DNA from 3 places in the Gordonia sp. L191 genome. Region 1 is predicted to be linked to each of the others. Evidence: riboswitches for the same ligand, from Rfam matches in the RefSeq annotation. Region 1 holds a riboswitch; each other region holds the start of a gene.
The links. Region 1 has a riboswitch for cobalamin ahead of QNM97_RS15865 (FecCD family ABC transporter permease). Riboswitches for the same ligand answer to the same signal wherever they lie in the genome.
Positions count from the first base shown of each region.

Region 2: another riboswitch for cobalamin. It lies ahead of QNM97_RS15105 (CbtB domain-containing protein); the one in region 1 lies ahead of QNM97_RS15865 (FecCD family ABC transporter permease).
Region 3: another riboswitch for cobalamin. It lies ahead of metE (5-methyltetrahydropteroyltriglutamate--homocysteine S-methyltransferase); the one in region 1 lies ahead of QNM97_RS15865 (FecCD family ABC transporter permease).

Region 1 covers NZ_CP125996.1:3,507,565-3,512,380, forward strand. The annotation lists gene QNM97_RS15860 (ABC transporter ATP-binding protein) at 1-663, opposite strand, end outside; gene QNM97_RS15865 (FecCD family ABC transporter permease) at 695-1,768, opposite strand; cobalamin riboswitch at 1,858-2,067, opposite strand; gene QNM97_RS15870 (alkaline phosphatase D family protein) at 2,169-3,785, shown strand; gene QNM97_RS15875 (ClpP family protease) at 3,895-4,509, shown strand; gene QNM97_RS15880 (ClpP family protease) at 4,506-4,816, shown strand, end outside.
Region 2 covers NZ_CP125996.1:3,341,023-3,345,838, reverse strand. The annotation lists gene QNM97_RS15110 (ATP-dependent helicase) at 1-3,113, opposite strand, end outside; cobalamin riboswitch at 3,170-3,330, shown strand; gene QNM97_RS15105 (CbtB domain-containing protein) at 3,366-3,587, shown strand; gene QNM97_RS15100 (CbtA family protein) at 3,615-4,439, shown strand; gene QNM97_RS15095 ((2Fe-2S)-binding protein) at 4,510-4,816, opposite strand, start outside.
Region 3 covers NZ_CP125996.1:3,307,660-3,312,475, reverse strand. The annotation lists gene metE (5-methyltetrahydropteroyltriglutamate--homocysteine S-methyltransferase) at 1-1,475, opposite strand, end outside; cobalamin riboswitch at 1,629-1,839, opposite strand; gene uraH (hydroxyisourate hydrolase) at 1,915-2,241, opposite strand; gene uraD (2-oxo-4-hydroxy-4-carboxy-5-ureidoimidazoline decarboxylase) at 2,278-2,799, opposite strand; gene QNM97_RS14975 (solute carrier family 23 protein) at 2,810-4,798, opposite strand.

The DNA.
Region 1 (4,816 bases):
CACGGGAGTGCCGGTCCCGACGACGCGACCGTCGACGAGGGCGAGCAGCGTGTCGCAGAACTGGGCGGCGATGTTCAGATCGTGCAGCGCCGCGACCACGGTGACGCCGGAGTCCCGGGCTGCGGCCAGCACCGAGAACTGGTGTCGCACATCGAGATGGTTGGTCGGCTCGTCGAGCACCATCACCCGCGGCTGCTGGGCGAGTACCCGCGCGATCAGCACCCGTTGTGCCTCACCCCCGGACAGCGAGGTGAAGACACGGTCGGCGAGATGGCCCACTCCGGCGACACCCATGGCCTCCTCGACCGCCGCGGCGTCCCTCGCCCGGGATGTCCGCGCGATCGACCGATGCGGGAACCGACCGCTGGCGATCACCTCGGCTGCGGTGAAGTCGAAGTCCAGTGTGGAACTCTGGGTGAGCGCGGCGACCTGACGGGCGTTGTCGCGCATCGAGATCGCGGTGACGTCGACGCCGTCGACCTCGACGTGGCCGACGGTGGGGCGCTGGGCGCGATACAGACAACGCAGCAGTGTCGATTTCCCGCTGCCGTTGGGTCCGATCACGCCGAGAAAACTCCCCGGCGCGGCGGTGAAGGTCACCTCACGCAGCAGCGTCACCGAACCGATGTCGACGCCGACCCCGTGATACCCCGCTGTGGTCATGTTCCCGACCTCCGGTGGCCGTCAACCCGTTTCATCGATCGACCACGCTGCGCCGGCGGTGCATGAGGATCAGGAACATCGGCACCCCGACGGCGGCGGTGATCGCGCCCAGCGGCAGTTCCTGCGGCGGCACGGCGGTTCGGGCGACGAGATCTGCCGCGACGAGGAACACCGCGCCGATCAGCGGAGCGATCACCACGAGTCGGCGATGGTCGGCGCCGACGAGTAACCGCGCGACGTGGGGAACGACGAGCCCGACGAAGCCGATCGCCCCGCACACCGACACCATCACGCCGGTCATCAACGCCGACAACGCGAATGCCATGACGCGGAACCGCGACGCCGACAATCCGAGGGATGCGGCGACCTCGTCACCCATGGCGAGCGCATTGAGCGAGCGCGCCAGGCTCGCCACCGCGATCACCCCGCCGACGGTCACGACGCCCACGAGGACCGCCGAATACCAGCTGGCCGCGGCCAGACTGCCCAGGAGCCAGAACATCACGCTGCGCGCGGCGTCGCCGGTGGGTGCGAGAAACACCAGCACGGTGGTCAGTGCCGAGAAGCCGTAGCCCACCGCGGTACCGGTCAACACGAGGCGTAACGGTGTCAATCCACCTGCGCCGGAGGCCATCCCGAACACGATGAGGGTGGCGAGCAGAGCTCCGGCGAAGGCGGCGACCGGCATGGCGTAGAGCCCGATGCCCGACAGGACGCCGAAGAGCACCACGCTCGTGGCCCCCACCGATGCGCCGGACGAGATACCGAGGACGTAGGGGTCGGCGAGCGGGTTGCGCACCATCGCCTGCACGACCACTCCGACGACCGACAACCCGGCACCCACCACCGCTCCGGTGATCACGCGTGGTACCCGGGAATCGATGACGATCCAGTACGCGGCGGCGTCGTCGGCGGAGATCGGGCCGCCGGTCAGCGCGGCCCACACGAAGCGCGGCACGTCGGTACCACCGACGTCGGCGGTACCGAACGCCACACCGGCCCACGCCACCACGAACAGCGCGAGCACACCGAGCGCCGCGAACACGCCGACACGCGTCCAGGTCGGCGCGGCCGGGGTGGCCTGCGGTGAGGTGTGATCATCCACTGTGGCACGGTCTCTCGTCGGGCGGAAGACAGCCGCGCTCGACAGATCGGCGCACCGGCCATATCCCGCGAGGCAAGTGTCGACCACGGTTGCCCATGGCCACGGCGGCAGGTCTTCGGACTTCGGACCCGGCACCGAGATGCCACCTACCCGCGGCCGCTTCCCGGACCGTGAAGTCCAGTGCGAGGAGCCGCTGTCGTTTCCGTCACCGCTGCGGGGCAGCTCTGGATTCTCACCAGATTCCCTTTTCACCGACCGGCCCGTGTGGCCCGGTCGGAACCGACGCGCGCTGAGCGTAGCAGGCATCTCGCCGAGGCGTCGCCCAGGTCTTCACCCCCGCATCACCGAGTCGTGGCCGGTCGTCGTCCGTGACGACACCGTGCGGTGATCGCCTCGACGCATGCGCTCCCCCAACCACGCTCCGCTACGCGTCACCCCGGACAAGGTGCTGCGCGCCGGCACGTCCCGCCGTCGATTCCTCACCTGGACCGCGCTGGCCGCCGGGCTGGCCACCGCCCCCAGCCTGTTCGCCACCGACGCCGCCTCCGCTCCACGAGTCCGAGGTGCCGGCCACCCGTTCACCCTGGGAATCGCCTCCGGCGACCCACTCCCCGACGCTGTCATCCTGTGGACCAGGCTGGCGACCGACCCCCTCGCACCCGGGGCGGGTATGGGCCGAGACACCCACGATGTCGGCTGGGAAGTGGCCCGCGACGAACGGATGCGGATCGTCGTGGCGCGCGGGGTGACCCGCGCCGGCCCGGACACCGGGCACAGCGTGCACGTCGACGTCCGCGGCCTGACGCCGGGTACCGACTACTTCTACCGATTCCGCGCGCTCGGTGAAGTCTCCGAGGTCGGCCGGACCCGCACCGCGCAGCGCATCGGAACTCCCACCGGCGCACTGTCATTCGCCCTCGCCTCCTGTCAGGCCTGGGCCGACGGCCACTATCCGGCGTTCGGTGACCTGGCCCGCGAGGCCCCCGACGTGGTGTTTCATCTGGGCGACTACATCTACGAGAAGCCGATCCCGATGGGCGGCGGTGCACGCGATACCGCGGTGGTGCCGGCGTCGGCGTATCGCGAATGCCGTGACCTCGACGACTACCGCGAACGCTATGCCCTGTACAAACTCGACCCGAACCTGCAAGCGGCGCATCGGATGAGTCCGTTCATCACGATCTTCGATGACCACGAAGTCGACAACAACTGGGCCGCCGACATCCCCGAGGACGACCAACCCCTACCGCAGTTCCTGCTCCGCCGGGCTGCGGGCATGCGCGCCTGGTGGGAGAACACCGCCGTTCGGCTCGCCCCGCCCGGGCGCGGATTTCGTGCCTATCGTCGCTTCACGTTCGGCGATCTTGCTCAGTTCAGCGTCCTCGACACGCGTACTCACCGCAGCGATCAGGTCAACGGCGACAACGACACCGGGCAGAACGCGGCCACCGCCGACCCGCACCGCACCATCACCGGCGCAGCCCAGGAGCGATGGATACTCGACGGCCTCGCCGCGTCCGGCAGCCGATGGAACGTCCTGGCCCACCAGACGACGATCGCCGACCTCGCGCGCGAGCGTGACGGGGTCCGCGCGGTGAGCATGGACGGATGGAGCGGGTACGAGGCGTCGCGGACCCGTGTCCTCGAGGGCGCCCGCGAACGCCGAACCGCCAATCTCGTGTCGATCGTCGGCGACATCCACCGGAATGTGGTGTCGGAGTTGCGATCCACCTACACCCGACCTGCGCCCACGGTCGGTGTCGAGGTGGCGGGCACATCCATCAGCTCCGGCGGCGACGGTGCCGACAGTGACGAGTCCGATCGACAACTCAAGGCCGCCTCACCCCACGTACGATTCGGCAACGCCCAACGCGGATACGTACTGAACACGATCACCCACGACCGGTGGGAGGCGCGGTTCCGGGTCTGCCCGACCGTCAGCACCGCCGACGCCCGGCTCCACACCCGCGCAGTGGTGACCATTCCGGCCGGGCGCCCCGAGATCGAGGTTCTCTGAGCAGACCATCAGAGCACCTGTGCCCGCACCACATCTGCTGTGCGCTGCGCGATTCCGCGCACAGCAGCATCGGATGGCATCAGTGACGAGCGCTCGACAACCTGGACCAATGAGCGAACACAGAACTTCCCCACCCCTCCGCAAACGCACCACCGAGAGCCTGCTGAACCAACGCATCCTGATGCTCGATTCGGCGCTCGACGACGAGATCGGCAGCGCACTGTGCGCACAGTTGGTGATGCTCTCGGCACAGGATCCGGTCGCCGACATCGGCCTGTGGATCAACTCTCCGGGCGGCTCGGTGCCCGCAATGCTCGCCATCATGGACACGATGCGGATCGTCCCGAACGACGTGGTGACGGTCAATCTCGGAATGGCCTACAGCGCCGGGCAATTCTTGCTCTGCTGCGGCACCCGCGGAAAACGCTACATCTTGCCGCACGCAAAGGTGTTGCTGCACCAGGGATCTGCGGGGATCGGCGGCTACGCCCCCGATATCGAGTTGCAGGCCGACGACCTGCGCCATGTCCGTGACACCGTTCTCGGTGTCATCGCCGAGCGGACGGGTCAGACCCGTGAGCGGGTGTTCGCCGACTCGCTGCGCGATCACGTGTTCACCGCGGAGGAGGCGCTTGCGTACGGCTTCATCGATCACATCGTCGACTCGGTGGCGCAACTGCGCCCGGCCGCGGCCACACCGACCGGATTCGGGGTGACCCGATGAGCACCTACACGATTCCCAACGTGATCAGCCGAACGCCGCAGGGCGAACGCGTCATGGACGTCTACAGCAGACTGCTCGACGACCGAATCCTCTACCTGGGCACCGAACTCGACGACGGCGTCGCCAACGCGCTCATCGCGCAACTGCTCCACCTCGACTCCGACAATCCGGAGGCGCCGATCGACCTCTACATCAACTCACCCGGCGGATCGGTGATGGCCACCTTCGCGCTCTACGACACCATGCAGTACTGTCACGCACCCATCGCGACCACCTGTGTGGGACAGGCACTCTCGTCGACCGCACT
Region 2 (4,816 bases), 170 kb from region 1:
GGACCAAGTGTGCGGGCGTAACGGTGTACGAGGTCGCCGACCGGGTCGGCGACCTGTTCGAGAAACGCCGCGGGAACCCCGAGCGGAGCGGGTACGCCCAACGCGTCACGCAGCCGAGCGGTGTCCTCGATCGCGGCCCAGAGCGCACGTCCCCGTTGGCTCACCGAGATGATGGCGCCGTCGCGGTGCAGAGCGGCGAGAACCGTTGCCGCGTCGACCGGTTGGGCGCCTGCAGGTACCGCGTCGGGGTCGTTGCCGCGGTATCGGGCATCGACCTCCTCGGTGGTCAGCGGCCCGAGCCAGCGCAACAGATCGACCACGTCCTGGGCATCGCGGGCATGCCTCGACGGTTCGAGTCGTTGCAGGCGGTTGGTCACCTCCGTGATCACTCCCGGGTCGAGGAGTTCGCGCAGATCGACACGGCCGAGGAGCTGGGCGAGCAGGGCGGTGTCGAGAGACAGTGCCGCAGCACGCCTTTCGGCGATCGGCGCGTCGTCGTTGTACATGAAGGCACCGACGTAGCCGAAGAGCAACGATGCCGCGAACGGCGACGGTGACTCAGTCTCGGTCTCGACGACCCGCACCCGGCGGGTGGCCACGCTGCGCAGCAGGTCGATCAGCGCGGGCAGGTCGTAGACATCCTGCAGGCACTCCCGGACGGCTTCGAGCACGATCGGGAAATCCGGGAATTGCGAGGCCACGGCCAACAATTGCGCGCTGCGCTGACGCTGTTGCCACAGGGGCGCACGCCGACCGGGATCGCGGCGGGGTAACAGTAATGCGCGGGCGGCGCACTCGCGGAACCGTGAGGCGAACATCGACGACTCGGCGAGCGCGTCGGTGACGAGTTGCTCGATGTCATCGGGGTCGATGGTGAACACCGCAGCGCCCGGCGGGTTGTCGTCGGTGTCGGGGAGTCGCACGATGATGCCGTCGTCGGAGGCGGTGACGGCGCCGTCGAGGCCGAGTGTTGTCTTCAGGCGCGCGGAGATGGCCGACGCCCACGGCGCATGGACACGTAAGCCGTACGGGGAGTGCAGGATCAGCCGCCAGTCGCCGAGTTCATCGCGGAACCGCTCGACGACCAGCGTGCGGTCGGTGGGCAGATGGGTGGTGGCCTCGCGCTGTTCGGCGATGAGCGCACCGAGGTTGTCGCGGGCGTAGGTGGTCAGACCGAGCTCGTCGGCGCGGCGATCGAGTTCGGCGGGATCGGCGATCTCACCGGTGAACCGGCCGATGGCGGCGCCGAGTTCGGCCGGCCTACCGACGGCGTCACCGATCCAGAACGGCAAGCGCCCCGGTTGCCCGAACGCCGGGGTGACCAACACACGGTCGTGGGTGATGTCCTCGATCCGCCAGCTGGTGGCTCCGAGCGCGAAGACGTCGCCGACGCGTGACTCGTAGACCATCTCCTCATCGAGTTCGCCCACCCGCGTTTGTTTCTCGCCGACCATGAACACACCGAACAACCCACGGTCCGGAATGGTGCCACCGGAGGTGACGGCGAGCCGCTGGGCGCCGCGACGTCCGATGAGCACGTTGCGTTCACGGTCCCAGGTGACGCGTGGACGCAGTTCGGCGAATTCGTCGGACGGGAATCGTCCGGAGATGAGATCGAGGGTCGCCTCGTACACGCCGCGGCCGAGCTCCCGATACGGTGCACTGCGGCGCACGACCTCGAACCATTCGTCGACGTGGAGTTCGTCGATCGAAGCTGCGGCGATGGTCTGCTGGGCCAGGACGTCGAGCGGGTTGGTGGGTACCCGCAGTTCCTCGATCTCACCCTGCCGCATGCGCGACACCGCCACGGTGCAGTGGATGAGGTCGGTGCGGTGTTTGGGGAACAGCACGCCCTGACTGATCTCGCCGACCTGGTGCCCCGCCCGGCCGATGCGTTGCAGACCGCTGGCCACCGACGGCGGCGCCTCGACCTGGACGACGAGATCCACTGCGCCCATGTCGATTCCGAGCTCAAGCGAACTGGTGGCCACCACACATCGCAACCGGCCGGTCTTGAGTTCGTCCTCGATCTCGGCGCGCTGCTCCTTGCTGACCGACCCGTGATGTGCCCGGGCCAGTAGGGTCGTGGCCGCCGAGGACGCGCCGCTACCCATCACCATGGCCGGAGCGCCCCCGGCGACCCGCGGGTTGGCTGCGGCGGGCACCGCGGCCTGCGAGCTGCGGGATTCGGCGATCTCGTTGAGCCGTGCGGTCAGTCGCTCGGCGAGGCGACGGGAGTTGGCGAACACGATGGTCGTGCGATTGGCCTCGATGAGATCGACGATCGCCGATTCGACGTAGGGCCACAGCGATCCCGCGGTCGGGGAGAACGCGTCGTCGAGATCCTCGGAACCAGGTGCGTCCGGGGGCGGCGGGATGTTGGCCATGTCTTCCACGGGCACGTCGACGCGAAGATCGAAGGTCTTGCTCGCGGGTGGACGCACGATCGTGCACGGCGCGGCACCGGTCAGGAAGCCCGCGACCACCTCGGGTGGGCGAACCGTCGCCGACAATCCGATGCGCTGTGCGGGCGTCTCCAACAACTCGTCGAGACGCTCGAGGGACAGCGCCAGATGGGTGCCGCGCTTGGTGCCGGCCACCGCATGGACCTCGTCGATGATCACGGCCTCGACGCCGGTCAGTGTCTCCCGCGCCGATGACGTCAGCATCAGGTACAGCGACTCCGGGGTGGTGATGAGGATGTCCGGGGGTGTGCGTACCAGGCTGCGGCGGGTCGCGGCGGGCGTGTCCCCGGATCGCAGGCCGACGGTGATCGCCGGCTCGGGATCGCCGAGTTCCTGCGACGCGCGGGTGATGCCGGTCAGCGGTGCACGCAGGTTGCGTTCGACGTCGACGGCGAGGGCCTTGAGCGGTGAGATGTAGACGACTCGGGTGCCGCGTGCCCGATCCGGGCGCGCCGCGAGCCGGTCGAGGGCCCACAGGAATGCCGAGAGGGTCTTGCCCGAACCGGTGGGGGCGATGACCAGCGTGTGGTTGCCGTCGGCGATCGAGGACCACGCCCCGGTCTGAGCGGCGGTCGGCTCGGCGAAGGTGCCGCTGAACCAGCGCCGCGTGGGCGCGGTGAAGCGATCGAGGACCGACGGCGAAGCCATTCACCCATCATCCATGCCCCCTCCGACAAATCGCAGTGGCGGTGTTCTGCTCGGTTTGTCCGATGGGTCGTGCCGGTCACATTTGCCGGGTATAGAGTTCTCGCCAGATGCTGACGGAAACCCGGTGTGAGTCCGGGACGGTCGCGCCACTGTGGGCCGGGTAGGGGAGTCACCCCGCCCGACGAGTCAGGATTCCGCCGAGCATCGATCCGACAAGCGCTGGGACGCGTCATCCCACGAAAGGACCTCCGAATGGTTGCAACCACCCACCAGAACAAGGCACGGGCCCTCGCGGTACCCGACCTCTCCGTCGCGTCGGCAGCCCTGTGGCTGACCGCCACCTTCATCCTCGCCGCGATGGCCTACTACTTCATCGGTTACGACCAAGGTGCCTGGTCGGTGTTCGGCAACGACACCCACATCCATGAATTCGTGCACGACTCCCGGCACTTCCTCGGCTTCCCCTGCCACTGATCGAACGAGCACGGGAGACAACCGAACATGGAGAAGAAATTCATCGGCGCCGGCCTGCTGTCAGGACTGGTCGCCGGGATCGTCGCCTACGTTTTCGCTCGGATCTTCATCGAGCCGCAGGTGGCCAAGGCCATCGACTACGAGGACGGACGCAGTGAGGCCGAAGAGGCCCTGATGACCGCGCACGGGCACGGCGGCCACGAGCACGGCGCCGAGGTGTTCACCCGCTCGGTGCAGGAGAACATCGGCGCGGGTGTGGGGACCATCGTGTTCGCGGTGTCGATGGGCGCGTTCTTCGCGATCGCGTTCACGATCCTGTGGACCTATCTGGCACATCACCGCGCCGGAGCCGACCCACGATGGGCTGCGGCCCTGATCGGGCTCCTGGGCTTCGTCGCGGTCTTCGGGGTGCCGTTCGTCGCGTATCCGGCCAACCCGCCGGCCGTCGGCGACGACGACACCATCGGTGCCCGGTCGACGGCGTATCTCACCCTCACGGTCATCTCGGTGGTCGCGGTGATCGCGGCGGTCGTGTTCGCGCTGTGGCTGCGGCAACGCTGGGGAGGGCTCGCGGCCACGCTGGCAGCCGCGATCGGCTACCTGGTGGTCGTGACCATCGCGATCGCGCTACTGCCAGAATTCCACGAGGTTCCCGAGCCGGTCATGAACGGCGACACGATCGTCTTTCCCGGATTCCCGGGCGCGGTGATCGGCGATTTCCGGGTGTACGTGATCGCCAATCAGGTGATCCTGTGGACCGTGCTGACGACGACCTTCGCGGGCATCATGAGCTGGCTGAGCCGGTCGGGCTCGTCTCAGCGGGCGGCGACGCCGGCTGCGGTGCACAGCTGATTTCTGTACTACCGTCCGCCTCGCGCACACGTGCGGGGCGGACGTGGTGCGTTCGTGGGTGAAGGCGGGATCAGGTCAGGATGCAGTCACCGCAGACGGCGCCCCGATCGCCGGTGACCCGATAGATCAAACAGCAACTGCGGCGGCGGAATCCCGGTCCCGCGCGTAACCGCCCGTCCTCGACACGGGGCTCGGCGAGAACATCGTCGGCCGCGGCGACGGCGAGAGCGCCGTGTTCGGGGCGCGCCGTCGCGATGAGTCGGGCGGCACTGTTGGTCGCCGAGGCGACGTTGCCCCACAGCGTTCGCCCACTCACCCCGAATCCGTCGCCGACGGCGTCGGTGAGTGCGCCGACGATTCCGTCGGCAAGGTTGGGC
Region 3 (4,816 bases), 200 kb from region 1:
GGTTCGCCGTGGACGAGCACATCGAGCCCGATCTCCTCTTGCAGCGCAACCACATCGGCGATCTCCGCCCGCATCCGACGGATGTACTCGGCGTCGTCGATCGCACCGGAGCGCAGCGCGGCGCGCGCCAGTCGGATCGCCGAGGTCTGCGGGTAGGAGCCGATCGTCGTGGTGGGCAACGGCGGGAGATTCAGCCGCTCGGTCTGCGCAGCCGCGCGGGCCGAGGCATCGCCGCGCGTGCGTTCGGCGTCGGTGAGGGCGGCCAGACGCTCACGCACCGCCGGATCGTGCACGCGCGGATCGGATTCGCGGGTGGCCAATGCGGCGGCAGCGGCATCGAACGCGTCGGCCTGAGACGGCCGACCGTGGCGCAACGCCCCCGACAGGATCGCGACCTCGCGGTACTTCTCGGCCGCAAAGGCCAGCCAACCGCGCAGGTTGTCGTCGAGTTCGGTTTCGGGTTCGACGGAATACGGCACGTGCAGCGTCGAGCACGAGGTAGACACCGCCAACGACCCCGCCGACCCGAGCAGGGTGCCCAGGGTGGCCAGCGCTTTCTCGAGATCGGTTCGCCAGATGTTGCGCCCGTTGACCACGCCGGCGACGACGTGCATGTCGGCCAGTTCGGGAACGTCGGCCACCGTATCGACGGAGCCCTCGATCAGATCGACGGCCACCGCCTCGATACCGGTGCGCGCGAGGGCGCGCACGCTGTCGCGGGCGTCGCCGAAGTACGTGGCGACGCAGAGTGCCGGTCGTGAGTTCGCTTGCGCGAGGGTCGAGTACACCGATCCGGCCAGCGCGGGGAGGCGTTCTGCGGCATCGGTGACCAGGATCGGTTCGTCGATCTGTACCCACTCGACCCCGGCCGCGGCAAGACGGGCCAGCAGGTCGAGATACAGCGGCAGCAGCTCGTTGACGCGATCGAGCGGAGAGCCCTCGCCTGCGGTGTCGTGGGCGGATTTCGACAACGCGAGGAAGGTGATCGGCCCGATGACGACCGGGCGTGCGGTCACGCCGGCGGCCTGCGCCTCGGCCACCTCGGCGAGAACCTTCTCCGGGTGCAGGGAGAAGGCGGTGGCGTCACCGATCTCGGGCACGAGGTAGTGGTAGTTGGTGTCGAACCACTTGGTCATCTCCAGCGGTGTGACGTCGGCGGTGCCGCGGGCCGCCGCGAAGTAGCGGTCGAGGGGATCGGTGATGTGTGCGACCCGCTCGGGCAGGGCGCCGAGCAGCACGGCGGTGTCGAGCATCTGATCGTAGTAGGAGAAGGTGTTGACCGGAATCGAGTCGAGGCCGGCCGCCGTGAGCGCCGCGATGGTGTCGCGCCGCAGCCCGGCGGCCACGGTCTCGAGGCCGGCGGCGTCGATGCGCCCGGCCCAGTAGCTCTCGATCGCGCGCTTGAGCTCACGGTGTGGCCCGATGCGTGGTGTGCCGAGCACGGTGGCGGAAAACGGGGTCGTCCGTTGGGACATGGGTGGTGCACTCCTGCAATGGTTTCCGACGGTCCGTCGCCGTTGCAGGGCGTGCCGAAGGGACGCCGGAGAGAACGTGCACGGCATCCGCGCATCACCTGGCACTCGCTTCGACCTGCGCCCATTCCACGAGGCGACGAGCCACCGGCCGCGGCGCGGCCGGTACAGCAGGCAGGTCTTCGGACTCGTCGGCGGGCGACCATCAGGTCGCGGTCCTAGTGGCCGTCGCTTCCCGGACGCGTGCGTCCAGTGCTCGATGACGGCGGTCGTTCCGACATACCGCTGCGGGACAGTTCCGGATTCGCACCGGATTCCCTCTTACGACGCCGGACCCAGACGCGGGGCCTCCATGACATCGGAGGCCACGACGGACGGGGCGGCGAACCAACTGCACCGCCGAGCATAGAGGATGCCCCCGGATATCGGTGTGCGCGCCCGGTCAGCTACCGCGATAGGTGGAGTACGAGTACGGGCTCAGCAGCAGCGGGACGTGGTGATGCCGTTCGGGATCGTCGACGGTGAAGCAGATGTCGACCTCCGGGTAGAACCCCCGGATGTCGTTGTCGGCGAACCACTCTCCGGTGTCGAACACCAGATGGTAGATGCCGGGCACGAGCGGGTCGGTGTTCACCTGCGCGATGCGACCGTCGGAATCGGTGACGCCGGAGGCGACTTCGCCGCCCGCGGCATCCTGCAGGGAGACCCCGACGCCCACCGCGGGTGCACCGGAGACCGCGTCGAGGACATGGGTGGACAGACCGGTCATCTCGGTGGTTCGCTCCTCGTGGATCGCCTGCGCTTCTCAGTCGTCAACATACTCGATCGCCGGGGTGAGCATGCGCTGCAGTCGACTTCGGTTGATCTTGGCCAACTCCATCCGCAGCACCCTCCGCTCGGTCGCCGGGTCGTTGCGCATCCGCTCCTTGAGGATGGCCAGCAACTCCGCCGCGGGCCGCCCATTGGCGAAGACAAGGTACACGTGCCCGAACTTCTCGTCGTAGGCCTTGTTGAGCTCCTTGAGTTCGGCCAACACCGCCGGATCGGCGCCGGTCACCCCGGACTGCTCACGCGTGGAGGACGCGTTGTCCGGGCGGTCGCCGATCCGGGGGTGACCGGCCAGGGCCTCGTCGAGGTCGGCATCGGTGAGCTCGGCCAGGATGAGATCGGCATAGGAGAGCAATGCCTCGTCGTCGGAGAACGGTCGGGCCTTGGCCACACGCAGTGCCCAGATCGACGAACTACAACACTCGTAGAGCGTGCCGATGGCCTGCCGTTCGGTCAGCTCGTTGAAACTGGGCAACCCGCGCCAGTCGACTCGTCGCACGCCGATCAGCCTAGGAGAGTTCGGGCTGACGGCCGAATCGCACCGACGTCAGCGGGTTGGCATCGGCAACCAGATCGTCGAAGCGATAGTTGACGATCTTGGCGATCTCGATGAGTGCGAACGACTTCTCGGAGGTCTCCGAGTTGTCCATGCGGGACCAGCCGTTGCGCAGCACGCGGTCGTAACGCTCGGTCTCGCGGGCGCAGATCACCAACGGGAACCCGAAGTGCTCCCGATAGGCGGCAGCGAGATTCACGACGTTCTCGTGCTCGGTCTCCTCGAGGTGCGACAGACCCTTGTGGTCGACCGCGATCAGCTCGCCGGTTTCCTCGTCCTCGGCGCCGAGGTCGGGGAAGGCCTGGATGAGGTCGAGCTGTTGGGTGTCGCTGCCGGTCAGCATCGCCTCCTGGAAGGCGCTGCGCAGATCGTGGACATCGTCGAAAGGCCGCTGCTCCCAAGCCCTGTCGAGAACCCAGTCGACGCCCTGAACGACCTCGCCGAAGGTCTCGCGGAACTTCTCCCTGCTCATCGTGTTCACCTCGTCGAGCGTGATCGAGCCGCCCCCGGCGACGGCCGGTCCCTTGCTGCCGATGTGGAAGAACAGGATGTTCATCAGGATCGCGGTGATCGCACCCATGGTGATGCCGGTGGAGAAGGGGATCTGCAGGATGCCCGGAACGGCGATGTCGACGCCGGGCAATTCCGGGACCTTGACCTCCGCTCCCTTGTCCAAGATGGTCGTCGGTGCCGACGACTGTGAGAACTGGACGTAGAGGGCCACGGCGATGGAGGTCGCCGCGATCGACAGGTTGCGGTGATCGGTGAAATCGACGGTCGTCAGCGTCTGGATGCCGACGATCGCGACCGTCGCGAACATGATGAGTGCGGCGCCGCCGAGAACCGGGGAGGGGATCGACCCGACGATGTTCGCGGTCTTGGGCAGAACACCCAGGATGATCATGATGCCACCGGCGCAGGCCACGACGAACCGGCTCTTGACCCCGGTCATCCGAACCAGGCCGACGTTCTCGGAGAACGCCGTGTACGGGAAGGAGTTGAAGCTGCCGCCGATGATGGTGGCGATGCCGTCGGCCCGGACGGTGGCGGCGATGTCCTCCTTGCGGATCCGTTTGCCGACGATCTCCCCGGTCGCGAAGACCGACCCCGTCGACTCCACCGCGGTCACCATGAGTACCACGATCAGCGACACGATCGCGATGAGATCGAACCGGGGCCATCCGAAGGCGAACGGCGGGGTGAAGCCGACCCAGCTCGCCTCGGCGACCCGGTCGAAGTGGGCGTCGCCGAAACACCATGCGACGAAGGTCATCACGCCGAGGCCGAGCAGGATCGAAATGGTCGCCCAGAAGCCACGGAAGAATCGCTGCATCAGCACGATCAGGACGATGGTGCAGATGCAGTAGACGACCCACCGGCCGTTGCCCGCATCGTGTGCGCCGGTCGCGCTGTTGGGGTCGGTCACCGCATCGCCCGCACCGACCGGGATCAGGCTGATGCCGATGATCGTGATGACGGTGCCGGTGACCACCGGCGGGAAGAAGCGGATCAGCTTGGCGAAGAACGGTGCGATCAGGAAGGTGAACACGCCGGCCGAGATCACCGCGCCGTACACCGTCAGCAGGCCGACCCGACCACCACCGTGATCGTTGGCGATCTTGATGACCGGGGCGAGCGTCGTGAAGGTGATGCCCTGCAGCAGCGGGAGCCGAACACCGATCTTCCAGATGCCGACCGCCTGCAGCAGCGAGGCGATGCCGCAGGTGAACAGGTCGGCGGTGATGAGCATGGTGAGCGCCTGATCGTCGAGCCCGATGGCGTTCGCGATCAGCAGCGGGACGAGGACGGCACCGGCGTAGAAGGCGACCACGTGCTGGAACCCGAGGGTGACGAGTTTGCCGAACGGTGGTACCTGATCGACCGGATGGACGCGCTTGCGGCGTCCCTGGGGGGCGGCGGCCGGAGCCGAATCCGTGGCCATCGACATACTCCTCGTGAC